One region of the Brevibacterium samyangense genome, then DNA from elsewhere that is predicted to be linked to it. Evidence: predicted binding sites of a transcription regulator. Region 1 holds the regulator's gene; each other region holds the start of a gene.
The links. The regulator LexA, encoded in region 1, represses DNA repair genes until DNA is damaged. The targets are predictions, from matches to a motif close to TCGAACANNTGTTCGA.
Positions count from the first base shown of each region.

Region 2: uvrA (excinuclease ABC subunit UvrA) is a predicted target of LexA. The motif match lies at 4,034-4,049, and genes of this name have one in related genera.
Region 3: ABD172_RS05420 (TetR-type transcription factor C-terminal domain-containing protein) is a predicted target of LexA. The motif match lies at 1,955-1,970, and genes of this name have one in related genera.

Region 1 covers NZ_BAAANO010000012.1:26,449-32,407, reverse strand. Annotated here, with positions in the region: gene ABD172_RS06340 (class I SAM-dependent methyltransferase) at 1-11, opposite strand, end outside; gene hflX (GTPase HflX) at 224-1,672, shown strand; gene ABD172_RS06330 (ATP-dependent DNA helicase) at 1,669-3,654, shown strand; gene lexA (transcriptional repressor LexA) at 3,721-4,476, opposite strand; gene ABD172_RS06320 (LysM peptidoglycan-binding domain-containing protein) at 4,840-5,199, shown strand; gene ABD172_RS06315 (histidinol-phosphate transaminase) at 5,209-5,959, shown strand, end outside.
Region 2 covers NZ_BAAANO010000017.1:10,437-16,395, reverse strand. Annotated here, with positions in the region: gene ABD172_RS09270 (TerC family protein) at 1-848, shown strand, start outside; gene ABD172_RS09265 (YciI family protein) at 1,011-1,298, opposite strand; gene ABD172_RS09260 (DEAD/DEAH box helicase) at 1,478-3,979, shown strand; gene uvrA (excinuclease ABC subunit UvrA) at 4,185-5,959, shown strand, end outside.
Region 3 covers NZ_BAAANO010000009.1:61,350-67,308, reverse strand. Annotated here, with positions in the region: gene ABD172_RS05425 (acyl-CoA dehydrogenase family protein) at 1-1,036, opposite strand, end outside; gene ABD172_RS05420 (TetR-type transcription factor C-terminal domain-containing protein) at 1,237-1,896, opposite strand; gene ABD172_RS05415 (TRAP transporter permease) at 2,175-4,307, opposite strand; gene ABD172_RS05410 (TAXI family TRAP transporter solute-binding subunit) at 4,348-5,481, opposite strand; gene ABD172_RS05405 (thiolase family protein) at 5,880-5,959, shown strand, end outside.

The DNA of each region.
Region 1 (5,959 bases):
TGTTCGGTCACGGTCACCATCGTAGGGCTCCCACCCCGGTGGGCCCGGGCTGTGAACTCGGCGGGCTCAGGGCTGCCACCCCGGTGGGCTCAGGGCTGTGACCTCCCGTCGACGTGCTGTGGAAGACGTTCCCCGAGCGGGTCGTCCGTGAGAGAATGGAAGGCCGAACCTCGAGCAGAAAGAAGACTGCGTGAACCCCACGAGCGAAGACCGCTCTCGCGCGATGATCGACCGCGTCCTGTCCCATGCCGGAACGGCCCTCACGGACGAGGACCTCATCCACCAGGACGATCACCAGATCGATCTTCTCGAACGACAGGCACTCCGCCGGGTGAGCGGGCTGTCGACCGAACTCGAGGACGTCACCGAGGTCGAGTACCGCGAACTGCGCCTCGAGAAGGTCGTCCTCACCGGGATCTACCGGTCCGACGCCCAGGAGGCGGAGACCTCCCTGCGTGAACTCGCCGCACTCGCGGAGACCGCCGGTTCCGAGGTCCTCGACGGACTCATGCAGCGCCGCGACCACCCGGACCCGGGCACCTTCCTCGGCCGTGGCAAGGCACAGGAACTCGCGGACATCGTCGCCGCCGTCGGCGCGGACACCGTCGTCGTCGACACCGAACTCGCCCCCTCCCAGCGGCGCGGGCTCGAGGACATCGTCAAGGTCAAGGTCATCGACCGCGTCGCCCTCATCCTCGACATCTTCGCGCAGCACGCGAAGAGTCGGGAGGGCAAGGCCCAGGTCGAACTCGCCCAGCTCGAGTACCTCCTGCCCCGCCTGCGTGGTTGGGGCGAGAGCATGTCCCGTCAGGCCGGTGGTCGTGTCGCCGGTGGCGCCGGGATCGGTTCGCGCGGACCGGGTGAGACGAAGATGGAGCTCGACCGGCGCAAGATCCGTACCCGGATGGCGAAGCTCCGGCGCGAGATCAAGGAGATGAAGCCGGCCCGGGAGACCAAGCGCCTCAATCGCAGTCGGCACCACACGCCCTCCGTCGCGATCGTCGGGTACACGAACGCGGGCAAGTCCTCCCTCCTCAACCGACTCACGGACGCCGGGGTCATGGTGCAGAACGCCCTCTTCGCGACTCTCGACCCGACGGTCCGCCAGGCGGTCACCGAGGACGGCCGGGAGTTCACCTTCACCGACACCGTCGGGTTCGTGCGGAACCTCCCGCACCAGCTCGTCGAGGCCTTCCGATCGACGCTCGAGGAAGCCGCGTTCTCCGACGTCCTCCTCCACATCGTCGATGCCGCACACCCCGACCCCGCCGGGCAGATCCAGGCGGTCCGGGAGGTCCTCGCGGACGTCGACACCTCGGACATCCCCGAACTCATCGTCTTCAACAAGGCCGACATCGCGGACCCGCTCGTCCTCGCGCAGCTGCTGCGCAACTTCCCCGGCAGCGTCGCGGTCTCCGCGGCCACCGGTGACGGGATCGCCGAACTCCGGCGCACGCTCGACGGGATGCTGCCCGTTCCGGCCTTCGACGTCACCGCGCTCGTTCCCTACGACCGCGGTTCGCTCGTCTCCCGGATCCACGACGAGGGCACCGTCCTCCACGAGGAGTACCTGCCCGAGGGCACGGCGGTCCAGGCCCGCGTCGACGCCGACCTCCACGACGCGTTGCGGCCCTACCTGAGGCCGGACATGTTCGCCGGTCACGAGGCGTGAGCCGTACGGAGGAGCTCCTCGCCGGTGCCGTCACGGCACTCGGGGGAGCGCCCCGCGAGGGACAGCAGCAGATGGCGGAGGCCGTGGGCAGTGCCCTCGACTCCGGCACCCACCTGCTCGTCCAGGCGGGCACCGGCACCGGGAAATCGCTCGCGTACCTCGTCCCCGCGGTCGAGTACGCGGTACGGACGGGGGAGCGGGTCGTCGTCTCCACCGCCACTCTCGCGCTCCAGGCACAGATCATCGACCGGGACCTGCCGCGCCTCGTGAAAGCGGTGAAGGACGACCTCGGCAGGCGCCCCACCTCGGCTGTCCTCAAGGGACGCCGGAACTACCTGTGCAAACACAAGCTCGACGGTGGGTACCCGGACGAGGCCGCAGGCATGCTCTTCGACCTCGGCGCGGACGCCCCGAGCGACCGGCCCGGTGGCGGGACGGACCCCGGGAGCACGACCCGCCTCGCCGAGGAGATCGCCCGGATCCGCTCGTGGGAACGCAGCACCACCTCGGGCGACCGCGACGACCTCGTCCCGGGCGTGAGCGATCGCGCGTGGGCACAGGTCTCCGTGAACTCCTTCGACTGCCTCGGCAGCCGGTGCCCCCTCTTCGAGGAGTGCTGGGCGGAACTCGCACGCGCGAAGGCGGCGGACTCCGACATCGTCGTGACGAACCACGCGCTCCTCGCGATCGATGCCTTCGGTGATGCGAACGTGCTGCCGGAGCACGCTGCAGTCGTCATCGACGAGGCCCACGAGCTCCGCGACCGGGTCACCAATGCACTCTCCGGGTCCCTCACGGTCTCGATGCTCGAGGCCGCTGCCGCCTCCGCGAAGCGGCACACGACGGTGCAGGAGGGAGTCGTGAACCTCCTCGAATCCGTGACGGTCGCCTTCGGGAAGGCCCTCGACGCGGCGGAGACCGGGCTCCTCACCCGATGGCCGGAACCACTCGAGACCGCGCTGCTCGCGGTCCGCGACGCCGCCCGCCAGATCTACTCCGACAGCGGCTCCGGCCAGGATCCGAAGGACGCGGACGCGGGCCGCCAGATGGCACGCGCGCGGATCCAGGAGGTGTACGAACTCGCGGAGAGGATCGCCGAGGGAGCGGCGAACGACGTGTGCTGGGTGTCCCGGTCGACGTTCCGGGAGCGGACGACGACCTCGCTCGTCGTGGCCCCCCTGTCGGTGGCCGGCACGATGCGCAGCGGGATCTTCGAGAAGGCCACCGTCGTCGCGACCTCCGCGACCCTCGCACTCGGGGGCCGGTTCGATGCGGTGGCCGCGTCGCTCGGGCTCGCCGGGCCCGAGGCGCCCCGCTACGACGCCCTCGACGTCGGTTCTCCCTTCGACTACGGGAAACAGGGCATCCTCTACGTCGCCTCGGCCCTCCCGCGCCCCGGCCGCAGCGGTCTCACCGAGGCGGCACTGCAGGAACTCGAGGAACTCGTCCGCGCCGCGGGCGGGGGAACGCTCGGGCTGTTCTCCTCGCGGTTCGCGGCCACCCAGGCGGCCGAGGCCCTCCGGGAGAGGACGGACCTGCCGATCCTCCTCCAGGGGGAGGACACGCTCGGCGCGCTCGTGTCCCGGTTCGCCTCGGACGACCGGACGTGCCTGTTCGGGACGATGTCGCTGTGGCAGGGCGTCGACGTGCCGGGACGGACGAACCGGCTCGTCGTCATCGACCGGATTCCGTTCCCCCGGCCCGACGATCCGCTCGTCACCGCCCGCACCCATCAGGCACACAGGAACGGGGCGAACGGGTTCATCACCGTGAGTGCCACGCATGCGGCACTGCGTCTGGCGCAGGGGGCCGGGCGGCTCATCCGCTCGGTCGGGGACCGGGGTGTCGTCGCGGTCCTCGATTCGCGGATGCGCACCGCGGGGTACGCCGGGTTCCTCCTCGACTCGCTCCCGCCCATGTGGCGCACGGACGACGGAGCCCTCGTCCGCGGGGCGTTGGAACGCCTGGCGAACGAGGGCTGACGGGCGGGTCGGGAGCGACCTGCGCGGTGACCGACCGGATGAACCGGTCGGGCCGGTGGACGCGGATCAGACCCGCCGGATGACGGCCACGACGATTCCCATGAGCGTCGCGTGGTCGCCGTCGATGGGCTCGTAGTCGGGGTTCTGCGGAAGCAACCACTGCTTCCCGCCCTTGCGTTTGAGGGTCTTCACGGTGGCCTCGCCGTCGAGGAGCGCCGCGACGATCTCACCGTTCTCCGCATCCGCCTGCTTCCGCACGACGACCCAGTCGCCGTGGCAGATGGCGGCGTCGATCATCGAGTCGCCGACGACCTGGAGCGTGAAGAGCTCGCCGGAACCGACGATCTGCTTCGGGAGGGCGAAGACGTCCTCGACGGACTGTTCCGCCGTGATCGGGCCACCGGCGGCGATGCGGCCGACCACCGGCACCATCGCCGTGTTCGCACTACCGTTCTCCGCCGCGGCGCGCGCGGCCTCCTCGGCCGGATTCACGACCTCGATCGCGCGGGGACGCTTCGGGTCCCGACGGAGGTAGCCGAGGCGTTCGAGCTGGGACAGCTGGTGGGCGACGCTCGACAGGGACGCGAGGCCGGCGGCCTCTCCGATCTCCCGCATGCTCGGCGGGTACCCGTGCACGTACACGGCCTGTTCGATCGTCTCGAGGACGAGTCGTTGCCGGGGGGTGAGGCGACGGTCCCCGGCGGCCGCCGAGCCCTCCGGGAAGTCGATGATGTCGCCGTGCTGTGCCCGGAACCGGGACACCTCGGTCTCGACGCTGTCGTTGCGCGGGCGGCCTCGCGGCCGCTTGGATTCCTGACTCATGTCGCTCCCCGTTCCGACGGATGATCGCGTTGCTCCCGTGAACGAGGACGCAGTCCGGGATCGTGCTCCGCTCCGTGCCCGGAACAATGCCGGGAACGGCGCCGGGGCCCGTGCCGGTACTCGTGCCGAGCCGATGTCCGATCGCGGGCCGGACTCTGTGTCCGTGCCTCCTGCAAGAGTGAGGATCACGGACGGCAACCTCGTTCGAATCCATCTTCGCACAGGTGTTCGAGATTCCTGGACATTTGTTCGATTGTCCGGTTCAATAGAACACGTGTTCGAACGAGTCCGTTCGCCTTCGACCACAGCACACCAGCGCGCTTCGCACCGTGAGCGCATTCGCACCAGAGGAGCTGACGCACGATGAGCGTTTCGCCGGTCTTCCCCCTCCCGGTCCCACCCACCGCACCCACGTCCGTTCTCGATGCCCGCGGCAGGCGCATCGTCCGGCTCGTGCGGACCCTCGTTCTCGCCGGCGTCGTTCTCGTCGTCGGTCTGTTCCTCGCTCTGTCGAACACCCCGCAGGCGACCGCGGCCGGCGCCGGTGGACTCGAGTCCTTCGACACGGTCGTCGTCGACGAGGGTGAATCCCTGTGGACGATCGCCGGTGACGTGGAGACCTCGACGGACATCAGGGACGTCGTTCTCGCGATCGTCGAGCTCAACGGTCTCGACTCCCAGATCGTGCACCCCGGGCAGGAGCTCGTCGTCCCCGCGCGATAGACTTCTCCGGTGACGACACTCGAGGATCTCCCCATTCGCGACGATTTGCGCGGCCGGACACCCTACGGCGCTCCGCAGCTCGACGTCCCGGTTCAGCTCAACGTCAACGAGAACGCCTTCGACGTCCCGGAGGACGTCGTCGCGGCGATCGAGAAGAACCTCCATGCGGTTCTCGCGGGGCTCAACCGGTATCCGGACCGCGAATTCACCGTGCTGCGCGAGAAGCTCGCGGACTACCTCTCCGGAGTTCTCACCCGGCAGGGCGGGACCTCCTCCCTCCGCGCCGTCGAGCCCGAGTGGCTCTGGGCTGCGAACGGCTCCAACGAGGTGCTGTCCCACATCGTCCAGGCCTTCGGCGGCCCCGGGCGGACCGCTCTCGGTTTCGTCCCCAGCTACTCGATGCACCCCCTCATCACCACGTCCACGGGTGCCGCATGGGTCTCCGTGGACCGGAACGCCGACTTCGGCCTCGACGCGCGTTCCGCCGTCGCGGCGATCGAGGAACACCGCCCCGACATCGTCTTCCTCACCACCCCGAACAACCCGACGGGTACCGGGATGCCACTCGAGGTCATCGAGGCGGTGCTCGCCGCGACCGCGGGGATCGTCGTCGTCGACGAGGCCTATGCCGAGTTCGCCCGGGACGGCTACGTCTCCGCGCTCACACTCCTCCCGGACAATCCGCGGCTCGTCGTCTCCCGCACGATGTCGAAGGCCTTCGCGTTCGCCGGCGTCCGCCTCGGGTACGCCGTCGCACATC
Region 2 (5,959 bases), on a different contig from region 1:
CCCAGCACGCCGGTGAGTTCGTCACCGGTTGGCTCATGGAGTACTCGCTGAGCGTCGACAATCTCTTCGTCTTCGTGCTCATCATGGGCGCGTTCTCCGTGCCCAAGCGTTTCCAGCAGGAAGTGCTCATGGTGGGCATCATCATCGCGCTCGTCGCACGCGGCATCTTCATCCTCGTCGGTGCCGCCGTCATCGAGCGGTTCGTCGAGGTCTTCTTCCTCTTCGGTGCCTTCCTGCTCGTCATCGCCTGGCGTCAGGCCTTCGGGCACGAGGACGAGGGCGACGGCGAGAACGGGCTCATCAAGCTCCTCAAGAAGCGCATCAACGTCACGGAGGAGTACCACGAGAACAAGCTCCGCGTGACCATCGACGGCAAGAAGTTCTGGACCCCGATGTTCATCGTGTTCATCGCGATCGGCTCGACCGACGTGATGTTCGCCCTCGACTCGATCCCCGCGATCTTCGGTGTCACGCAGGATCCGTTCCTCGTCTTCACGGCGAACGTCTTCGCGCTCATGGGTCTGCGCCAGCTGTACTTCCTCCTCGGTGGCCTCGTCGACCGCCTCGTGTACCTCCACTTCGGTATCGCGGCGATCCTCGGCTTCATCGGCGTGAAGCTGCTGCTCCACGCGCTCCACGCCTCGGAATGGGTGCCGTTCCGTGAGCACGTCCCGGAGATCCCGATCTGGATGTCGTTGAGCTTCATCGTCCTCGCGATGGGCGTCGCCACCGTGGCCTCGCTCCTCAAGATGCGTTCCGAGCCGGACCGTGTGTCCTTCGGTCCGCTCGAGCACGAGGTGCACGGCAAGGACGGTGTCCACCACTACGGGGGCGACGACACGAAGTGAGTCTCCCCACCACGTGAGCGTCCCCACCGGAACCCGCTGAGCGGGGGTCCTCCGGAAACGGCCGAGGCGCCGGCTCCCCTCTGCGGGGAACCGGCGCCTCGGCCGTTTCCGGAGGTTCTCTTCCCGGGGGAGAGCCCCGTCCGAGGTGGAGGAACGGAACGGTCACTCGCTCCAGGGCCCGAACACCGGGTTCCACGTCCGGATCGTCGTCGACTCGATGACCCCCGCCTCCGCATAGGGGTCGTGGGCGAGGAGCTCCGCGATCGCCTCGGCGTTCTCCCCGGTGAGGAGCAGGAGGCCTCCGGGCTGCTGCTCGTCCTCGAGGGGCCCGGAGGCGAGGAGGATCCCGGCGTCGAGGATCTCCTTCTGCCACGCGCGGTGGGCGGGGCGCACGGACATGCGGTGGTCGGTGTCGGGACCGTAGGCGTAGGTGACGGCGAAGACTGCCATGGGTGACTCGTTTCGGTCGGAGGGTGGTCGTCGGGGATACTGGAGGACGGTCCCGGGGCCGCGACGGGGGCGCACGCGCGCACCGCCGAGGTGATCGGGCCGTTCCCCGCAGCAGTCTAGTTCTCGGTCCCACCGGTGGCGCGGGCGTCACCGACCGGATCGTGCGAAAGGTCGGATCCGTGCCCCGTCTCCCGGAGATCCCCGAAGAGTTCGCCGATCCGGATCTCCTGTGGTCCACCTTCACCGAGTACTGCGAGGACGTCGGGATCACCCTCTACCCGGCACAGGAGGAGGCGATCCTCGCGATCCTCACCGGGGACAACACGATCGTCGCGACCCCGACGGGGTCGGGGAAGAGCATGGTCGCCCTCGCCGCCCTGTTCGCCGCGGTGAGCACCGGCCGCCGGGCGTTCTACACCGCTCCGATCAAGGCACTCGTGAGCGAGAAGTTCTTCCAGCTCTCCGACGCCTTCGGCCCGGACCTCGTCGGCATGGTGACGGGCGACTCCGCCGTCAACGCGGACGCTCCCATCATCTGTGCGACGGCGGAGATCCTCGCGAACCAGGCGCTGCGGGAGGGTGCGCTGCTCGATGTCGGGCTCGTCGTCATGGACGAGTTCCACTACTTCGCTGATCCGCAGCGCGGGTGGGCATGGCAGGTGCCGCTCCTCGAGATGCCCCAGACCCAGTTCGTCCTCATGTCCGCCACGCTCGGGGACATGTCGCACATCACCCGGGGCCTCGAGGAGACGACGGGGCGACCGACGTCCCTCGTCACCGGGGTCGAACGGCCCGTGCCGCTCGAGTACCGGTACTCCGAGGAGCCGCTCCAGGAGGTACTCCACGCACTCGTCCGCCGCGATCAGGCGCCGGTGTACGTCGTGTCCTTCGTGCAGAAACAGGCGATCGACCTCGCGAGCGCGATCGTGAGCGCGAACCTCACGACGAGGGAACAACGCGACGCGATCGCGCAGGAGATCGCCGGATTCCGGTTCGGCAAGGGATTCGGGCTCGTCGTCAAACGCCTTCTCCTCCACGGGATCGGCGTGCACCACGCCGGAATGCTGCCGAAGTACCGCCGGCTCGTCGAGCAGCTCGCAGGTGCCGGGCTGCTCACGGTGATCTCCGGGACGGACACCCTCGGCGTCGGGATCAACGTCCCGATCCGCACCGTCCTCCTCACCGGACTCACGAAGTTCGACGGGCGCCGGATGCGCCGGCTCAGCGTCCGGGAGTTCCAGCAGATCGCCGGACGCGCCGGACGTGCCGGCTACGACAGCGTCGGCTATGTCGTCGTCCAGGCTCCCGAGCACGAGATCGAGAACAAGAAGGCGCTCGCGAAGGCCGGTGACGATCCGAAGAAGCGCCGGAAGGTGACGAAGAAGCAGCCTCCGACCGGATTCGTCGGATGGTCGGAGAAGAGCTTCGACTCCCTCGTGAACGGTACTCCGGAGGAGCTCGTCTCCCGGATGCGGATCTCCCATTCGACGCTCATCAACCTCCTCGCCCGGCCCGGAGCCGGCGCCCACACGGTCCGTGCGTTCATCGACCGGACCCACGAGTCCCGGGCGGCCAAGCTCGACCTGTATCTGCAGGCGATCCGCATCGGGCGGTCGCTCCTCACCGCCGGAGTGCTCGAACGGGTGGAGACCGCCGACGGGGTCCGGATCCGCCTCGTCGACGACCTCGGCCCGAACTTCGCGCTCAACCAGCCGCTGTCGCCGTTCGCGATGGCCGCGCTCGAACTCTTCGACCGCGAGTCGCCCGACTACGCCCTCGACGTCCTCAGCATCATCGAGGCGACGACACCCGTGCAGTTCGCGGTGCTCAAGGGCCAGCTCGATCGGATCAAACGGGACGAGCTCGGGCGGCTCAAGGCCGACGGCGTCGAGTACCACGAGCGGATGGAGATCCTCGACGAACTCACCTATCCGCAGCCGAACGCCGAGGTGCTCGAGGCGGCCTTCGAGGCGTACGCCTCGGGTGCCCCGTGGGTGAAGGAGATCGGCCTCGAACCGAAGGCCGTCGTCCGCGACATGGTCGAGCAGGCGATGAACTTCTCGCAGTTCGTCGCGTACTACGGTCTCGCCCGGGTCGAGGGCGGACTGCTGCGCTACCTCATGGACGTCTACCGGATGCTCGTGCAGACGATCCCGGCGGAGGCGCTCACCCCCGAGCTCGAGGACATCCGGGCCTGGCTCGGCGACCTCATCGCACGCGTCGACTCGAGTCTGCTCGAGGAGTGGGAGGCGCTGCGGAACCCCTCCGAGGACGACCTCGACGAGGCGGTCTTCGCTCCCGCCGACGGGCGCCTGAGCGCCGATCGGACGCGCTTCACCCGCCTTGTGCGCAACACGATGTTCCACCGGGTGCTGCTCGCCGAACGTGCGGCCTACGACCGCCTCGGCGAACTCGACGGCGAGTCCGGGTGGACCGCCGCGAGGTGGGAGGACGCGATCGAGGACTTCTACGACGAGTACGGCGACCTCGGGATCGACGCGGACGCCCGGTCCGCCGCCCTGTGCCGGATCACCCCGGGGGAGGAGTGCTGGGAGGTCCGTCAGGTCCTCGCCGATCCCGCCGGCGACCACGACTGGGCGATCACCGCGCGGGTGGACGTCGCCGCGAGCGACGAGGCCGAGGAGGTCGTCCTCGAGATCCTCGACGTCGGGCCCATGTGAGTGGGTCGACTGTGCGTGGGTGCACTGTCGCCGGGCGGACGGGCGCGGCCGGATGGGAACACCTGTTCGAGATCACACCGCTCGTGTCCGTGCCTCCGACTAGAGTTGACGTGTGACTTCCGAGAAGACCGCCGCCACCCTCGCCCGCACCCCCGCCGCCGCGCAGCAGCCGCACTCGGCCGCCGGCACCGGTACCGGTGAGGGCATCTCGCACCTCGACACCCTCGTCGTCCAGGGCGCCCGCGCGCACAACCTCAAGAACGTCGACGTCCGCATCCCGCGTGACTCGCTCGTCGTCTTCACGGGACTCTCGGGATCCGGCAAGTCCTCGCTCGCTTTCGACACGATCTTCGCGGAGGGTCAGCGCCGCTACGTGGAGTCGCTGTCCTCGTACGCCCGCATGTTCCTCGGGCAGATGGACAAACCGGACGTCGACATCATCGAGGGGCTGTCGCCCGCGGTGTCGATCGACCAGAAGTCCACCTCCCGGAACCCCCGGTCCACCGTCGGGACGATCACCGAGGTCTACGACTTCATGCGCCTGCTGTGGGCGCGCATCGGGGTGCCGCACTGCCCGGTGTGCGGTGAGCGGATCACGAAGCAGACCCCGCAGCAGATCGTCGACCAGCTCCTCGAGCTCCCCGAACGCACCCGCTTCCTCGTGCTCGCCCCCATCGTGCGTGGGCGCAAGGGCGAGTTCGTCGATCTCTTCCAGGACCTCCAGTCCAAGGGGTTCTCCCGCGCGGTCGTCGACGGCGAGCAGGTCCAGCTCGCGGAGCCCCCGACGCTCAAGAAGCAGTACAAGCACGACATCTCCGTCGTCGTCGACCGGCTCGTCGTCCGGGAGGGCATGCGCCAGCGGCTCACCGACTCGGTGGAGACCGGCCTCGCGATCGCGGAGGGGCGCATCGAGGTCGAACTCGTCGACGACGGTACGGTCCGGACCTTCTCCGAGCACATGTCGTGCCCGAACGAGCACCCCCTCACGATCGACGAGATCGAACCGCGGACCTTCTCCTTCAACTCGCCCTTCGGCGCCTGCCCGGCCTGTGACGGCATCGGTACCCGCCTCCAGGTGGACGAGACCCTCGTCGTCCCCGACGAGGACCTCTCGCTCGGTGAGGGCGCGATCGCCCCCTGGTCCACGGGGAAGACCACCTCGAAGTACTTCAACCGGCTCCTCAAGGGTCTCGGCGACGAACTCGGGTTCGATCTGCGGACCCCGTGGAAGGACCTGAGCCGCGCGCACCGCACCGCGATCCTCGAAGGCAAGGACTACAAGGTCGAGGTCAAATACCGGAACCGCTTCGGCCGTGAGCGCATCTACTCGACCGGGTTCGAGGGTGTGTACCAGTACATCCTCCGCAAGCACGAGGAGACGGAATCGGAGAGCTCGCGCGAGCGCTACGAGTCGTACATGCGCGAGGTCCCGTGCGCCACCTGCGACGGGACGCGTCTCAAGCCGGAGATCCTCAACGTCCTCGTGGGAGGGAAGTCGATCGCGGACGTCTGCCGGATGTCCCTCGACCAGTCGCTCGACTTCCTCGCGGGCCTCGAGCTCGGGTCCCGTGACGCCCAGGTCGCCGCCCAGGTGATGAAGGAGATCGTCGCCCGGCTGCGGTTCCTCCTCGACGTCGGTCTCGAGTACCTCAGCCTCGACCGCACCGCGGGCACCCTGTCCGGCGGTGAGGCACAGCGCATCCGCCTCGCCACCCAGATCGGTTCGGGCCTCGTCGGCGTGCTCTACGTCCTCGACGAACCCTCGATCGGTCTCCACCAGCGCGACAACCGCCGTCTCATCGAGACGCTCGTGCACCTGCGCGACCTCGGGAACACCCTCATCGTCGTCGAACACGACGAGGAGACGATCGAGGCCGCGGACTGGATCGTCGACATCGGCCCGGGAGCCGGCGAGTACGGCGGCAGCGTCATGTACTCCGGTCCGGTCCCGGGACTCGCGGACGCCGAGGGATCGATCAC
Region 3 (5,959 bases), on a different contig from region 1:
AGCCGCCGTGGATCTGCAGGCACTTGTCGGTGACGCGGGCCTGGACCTCGGTGGTGAAGAGCTTGACGCGGGCGGCGTCCGCCGGGCTCAGTTCCTTCGCGTCGAGCGCCTCGATCGCACGGTCGAGCATGATCTGCGCGGCCTCGAACTCGGTCGAGCACTCGGCGAGGACGAACTTCGTGTTCTGGAAGTTCTTGAGAGGCGAACCGAAGACGTTGCGTTCGTGCGCGTACTGGGTCGCGAGGTCGATCGCGGCCTTCGTCGAGGCGACCGCGTTCACCGAGATCGTCATGCGTTCCTGCGCGAGGTTGAAGGACAGGTACTCGAAGGCCTTGTCCTGTTCGCCGAGGAGGTCCTCCACCGGGACCCGGACGTTCGTGAACGAGAGTTCGGCGGTGTCCTGGGTCTTGATGCCGAGCTTCTCGAGGTTGCGGCCCTTCTCGAAGCCCTCGGAGTGGGCGTCGACGACGAGGATCGACAGACCCGCCCGGCGGTTCTCCGGGTCGAAGGGGGAGGTACGGGCGACGACGAGCACGCGGTCGGCGTTGATCCCGCCGGAGATGAAGGTCTTCGCGCCGTTGAGGACGTAGTGGTCGCCCTCGAGCTTCGCGGTCGTGCGGATGCCCGTGAGGTCCGAACCGGTGCCCGGCTCCGTCATCGCGATCGCGGTCATCATCGTGCCGGCGGCCATCCCGGGCAGCCAGCGCTGCTTCTGCTCCTCGTTGCCGTAATGGAGGATGTACGGGATCACGAGGTCCTGGTGGACGCGGAGGGTGCCGAGCGAGCACGCGGCGTACGCGGTCTCCTCGTTGAGGATCGCGTTGTACGTGAAGGTGTCCGTCTGACCGCCGCCGCCGTACTCCTCGGGGACCTGGAGACCGGTGAGGCCGAGCTCGCCCATCTTCGCGAAGAACTCCTTGTCGACCCTCCCCTGCTTCTCGAACGTCGGGTAGAGCGGGGCGAGTTCCTTCGCGACGAAGTCCCGGCACATGGCCCGGAACGCGTCGTGGTCCTCGGTGAAGATGGTTCTGCGCATCGATTCCTCATCAACTGACTGAACGAACGTTAAGTGCTCGATCAGACTAACACCGCGGGGAGACGGCGGTCACAGGGGCTCAGGCCGCTCTGGCGAAGCGGCCCTACGCCGCTCTGGCGAAGCGGCCCTACGCCGCTCTGGCGAAGCGGCCCTACGCCGCTCTGGCGAAGCGGCCCTACGCCGCTCTGCTCCATGCGCGGCTACGCCGCGACGTAACCCACCTCGCCCGTCTCCGCGAGTGGCAGTGCGAGCAGACGCTCGACGGTGCCGGGGGCGTCGATCTCCTGCCAGCCGAGGAGGCGCAGCGCATAGACGACGTACTGTTCCTCGAGCGTCGCCGCGGTGATCGAACCGCCCTCGCGGTACCAGAGCGGGATCGCGTTCGTGATGGCGAGGACCGCGCGCCCGGCGATCTCCGCGTCGACCACCGGGAACGTGCCGTCGGTGCGACCGACGGCGATGAGGTCGTAGAGCACGGCCCGCGAGGCGCGCTGCAGGCCGTGGATGTCGTCGAACCTCTCGGGGTCGAGGCGCTCGGTGTCCCGGAGGACGACGCGGCTGATGAGCGTGTTCCGCGTGCGGTACCGCACGATGAAACGCACGAGCAGGGCCACCCGGTCCGGGACCGAGTCACCGGCGGCCTCGACGACACTCTGGGCATGCTCGATGTACCACGTGTACGCGTCGCGGATGAGCTCGTAGAGCGCGTCCTGTTTGGACGGGAAGTAGTAATAGAGTGCCGAGAGGCTCAGGCCGGCCTCCTGGGCGATGTCCCGGATGGAGGCGCCGTCGAATCCCTTCCGGGCGAAGGTGTCACGCGCGGCGCGGAGGATCTCGGCGCGGCCGTTCGTCGTTCGCATGTGGTGCTCCTGCCTGCGTGCTCACGGGTTGTGGCCGCCGTCTCAATATAAGTCTCAATATAACGAGCATTCGATCGGCGGATTTATCACCCTACCAAATGCGCAGCATTCCTTTTCCGGCCACCGGCACACGTCGGCCCCGCCCACGCTTCGGAAGCCCCGCGCACGTCGCCGGCCCCACACACACGAGGCGCCCCTCGGTGAGGAGATGTCCTCACCGAGGGGCGCCTCGGCGGTGTGTGATCCGTGCGGGTGGTCCCGCCGATCACCGCAGGTGATCAGGAGTCGTGACGGTGTCCCTGTTCGTCGGACGCGCCCTCGTGGATGTCCGCCCGGGGGTCGTCCGGGAGCACGGTGTGACCGGTCTCCAGGTCGACGGCCAGCCCGCGGGTGGCGGTGGGGCCGACGGCGGAGAACTCGTGGGACGCGCCGGCGTGCGCCATCGCGGTCTCGTCGGCCTCGATGTCGTCCATCGCATCGGCGGGCTTGTACCGGGAGACGCGTTCCTCCGCGGTCCACGGATCGCCCGCGTTCCAGAACTTCGTCACGATCATCGCCGCGACGCCGACCGCGACACCGATGAGGCTCGAGGTGAGCTCCGGGGCGAATGCCGCGATGCCGGCGATTCCGAGCACCACGCGCATGGGTACGGTGAGGCGCTTGCCGACACCGATCATGAAGCCCTCGAAGGCGCAGCCGAGGAAGAAGACACCGATGAGTGCGAATACGAAGGTGTAGATGATCGTGAGCGGCTCGCCCTGCGCGACGAGCGCGGGGTTGAGGACGAAGGCGAACGGCACGATGTACGTGACGAGGCCCAGACGCATCGCGGTGAAAGCCGTGCTCATCGGTGGTGTCCCGGAAATGCCCGCGGCACTGAAGGCGGCGAGTGCGACCGGCGGGGTGATGTACGAGACGGTCGCCCAGTAGATGACGAAGAGGTGCGCCGCGATCGGGTTGATGCCGAGGCCGGTGAGCGCCGGGGCGAGGACGATCGCGAGGAACACGTACACCGCGGACACCGTCATGCCCATACCGAGGATGAAGCAGGTGGCCGCTCCGGCGATGAGGATGAGCAGGAGGTTGTCACCGACGGCGTTGATGAGTTCGCGCGCCATCGACAGGGAGACACCGGTCATCGAGAGGCCGCCGACGATGAGGCCGACACCGGCGATGATGCCGAGGATCTCCGCGACGGTCTTGCCGCACGCGAGGACGAAGTCCGCGAAGGACGTGAGGGTGAGGCGGTCCTGCTTCTTGAAGAGGGACGTGACGAGGAGGAAGAGGACGATCCAGTAGGGCGCCTGGGACTCGTTGATGCCCATCGCGAGCATGACGACGAGGCCGCCGAGCGCGACGACGTAGGTCCATCCCTTCACGAGGGTCTTCCCGGCGTGCGGGAGGAGGTGCTTCGCCACGCCCTTGAGGCCGGCCTTGCCCGAGTAGGCGTCGACCTGGACGAAGATGCCCACGTAGTAGAGGATCGCGGGGAGGAATGCCGCGAGGGCGATCTCCGCATAGGGGACGCCGACGAAGGACACCATGAGGAACGCCGCGGTACCCATGATCGGCGGCATGATCGTGCCACCGGTCGCCGCGGTCGCCTCGACGCCGGCGGCGAAGCGACCGGGGAAGCCGGTCTTCTTCATCGCGGGGATCGTCATCGGTCCGGTCGTGAGCACGTTCGAGACCGCGGAACCGGACATCATGCCCATGAGGCCGGAGGAGATGACGGCGACCTTCGCGTTACCACCGCGGAAGCGGCCGAACGCCGACTGGGCGATGTCGTAGAAGAAGGTGGCGCCGCCGGTGTGCTGGAGGGCCACACCGAAGAGGAGGAATCCGATGAGGATGCTCGCGGCGGTCTGCAGCGGTAGGCCGAGGATGGACTCGACACCCATCGCATGGATGCGGGCGGTGTCCGCGAAGTCGTACGGGATGCCCTGGAGGAACGGCACCGGGATGCCGAGGGCGAACATCGGATAGAGCGAGAACACGAGCGCGATGACGGTGACGACGAGTCCCGCGGTACGGCGGAGCGCCTCGAGCACGATGAGCCACAGGCCGATCGAGAACACGAGGGTGATCGTCGGGTAGGTGAGCGACTTGTCCCAGCCGAGGTTCGTGATGTTCTCGCCGTTGAACCCGAAGTACAGGCAGACGACCATCGTGAACAGTGCGATCGCCATGTCGTAGACCGGGACGGGTTTGCCCTTCTGCGACTTCGCGACCGGGAACACGATGAACACGATCGGCATGAACAGCGCGAGCACGTAGTAGAGGTACGAGTTCGTGAGAATCGTGACTCCGCCGAGGTTCCAGAAGAATGCCTGGTTCATCGTGAGGATCACACCGAGGACGGTGAGGGCGATGATGATCGCCTTCCACACGGGAGTGATGCGTTGGGTCATGTTCGTTCCTGTTTCTTCGATCGGAAGATCTCGGTGGTGATCACGGGATCGGGTCGAGGTGCGTGTCCTTCCACGCCGTCCATTGGGCCTTGAGGTCTCCGGAGGTGTCCGCCTGTGCGAGGAACTCCGGCCACGTGGCGCGCAGCTCCTCGCCGTATTCGATGAGCGCCTCATTGCGTGCCTCGGCCTCCGGGGTCCAGACGCCCATCTCCTCGAAGTACCGGATGGTGCCCTCGTGGAAGGGGACCCGCACCGGCATCGTGACGACGTGCTCGAGGTCCCAGTTCTCCGTTGTCACGGTCGCGTCACGGTAGTCCGGGTAGTGCTCCTGGAGCGCCTTCGCGGTCTCGTAGGCCTGGGTCTCCGAGAGGTCCGCATAGGACGTGAGGGGTACCGAGTAGATCATGCCGTAGTCCTCCTGCCCCTCGTCCTGACCGGCCGCTCTCGTGAACGGTTCGATCTCGACTGCCGGAGCGACCGCCTGCAGGGCGGCGACCTTCTCGGTCTCCGCGGGGTCGAATCCGATCCACTTCGTGTCGATCGTGTTCGCGAGCTCGTAGAGCGAGGCGCCGTAGACCTGCTGGAAGGCGATGTCGATCTTGCCGCTCTTGAGCGCCTCGGGCTGTTCCGAGTAGCTCACGGTGACGGGAGTGACGTCGTCCCAGGTGAGTCCGCCGTAGGCGAGGAGGGCGTCGTACTTGTTGTTCACGGAGGGGTTCGCGGAGATCTTCGGGACCTTCTTGCCGCGCAGGTCCTCGGGCGTCTCGATCCCACTCGCGGCGGTGACCATGAGGGAATGCGGCGCGGTCGGTGCCCACACGAGGCGGAGGTCCTGCGGGCCCCATTCGGGGTTCGCGAACTCCTCGTCCCCGTAGTAGGCGAACATGTGCTCGTCGCCCAGGCGGCCCATCGTGGCCTGCTTCTTGCGCAAGGGCGTGAGACGGCCGATCGCGGTGTCCGAGGTGAGGATCCGGACCTGGGCGTCGGTCGCATTGGAGATCGTGTTCGCAGCGGCGGCGAGGTCCGCATAGGTCGCGGTGCCGGTGCCGTAGGACGTCCAGGAGTTGAACTCCGGGAACGCCTCGACGTCCTGGGAGAGGTCGAGTTGGGTGCAACCGGAGAGCAGCAGGGTGCCGGTCAGGACGGCAGCCGCGGTGCGGAACAGCTTCTTCATCGATGCGTTCTTTCGGTCGGGATCAGCGGTGATCCGATCGGGCGGTTCGTCGGGCAGCGGTGCCCGGGCGTCGGTATGGATGGATATGAGTACGGGTGGAGCACGAGGGGTGGCGGCGCGTGTGGGCATGAGACGTGTCCCACGCGGGAGCGCTCGAGGAATCATTGCATAGGGCGTATTAAAAACCAAGAAACAGATGCGCGTATAGAAATAATACCGAGATTGAACTGAACGATCGTTCAAATCCGGGGGTCCGCTCGTCTACAGTGGCCCGTGCTGTGGAACGCCTCACAGGCGTTCCCCGTCCCCCGGATCCCGGTCCCCCGGATCCCGGTCCCCCGGACTCCTGTCGGGGCCACCCTCCCACCGAGAACACCGTCGTTCGAAAGAGGTCAGTCATGCCGGAAGCAGTCATCGTCGACGCCGCCCGTACCGCCGTCGGCAAGCGGAACGGTGCGCTCCGCGACATCCACCCCGT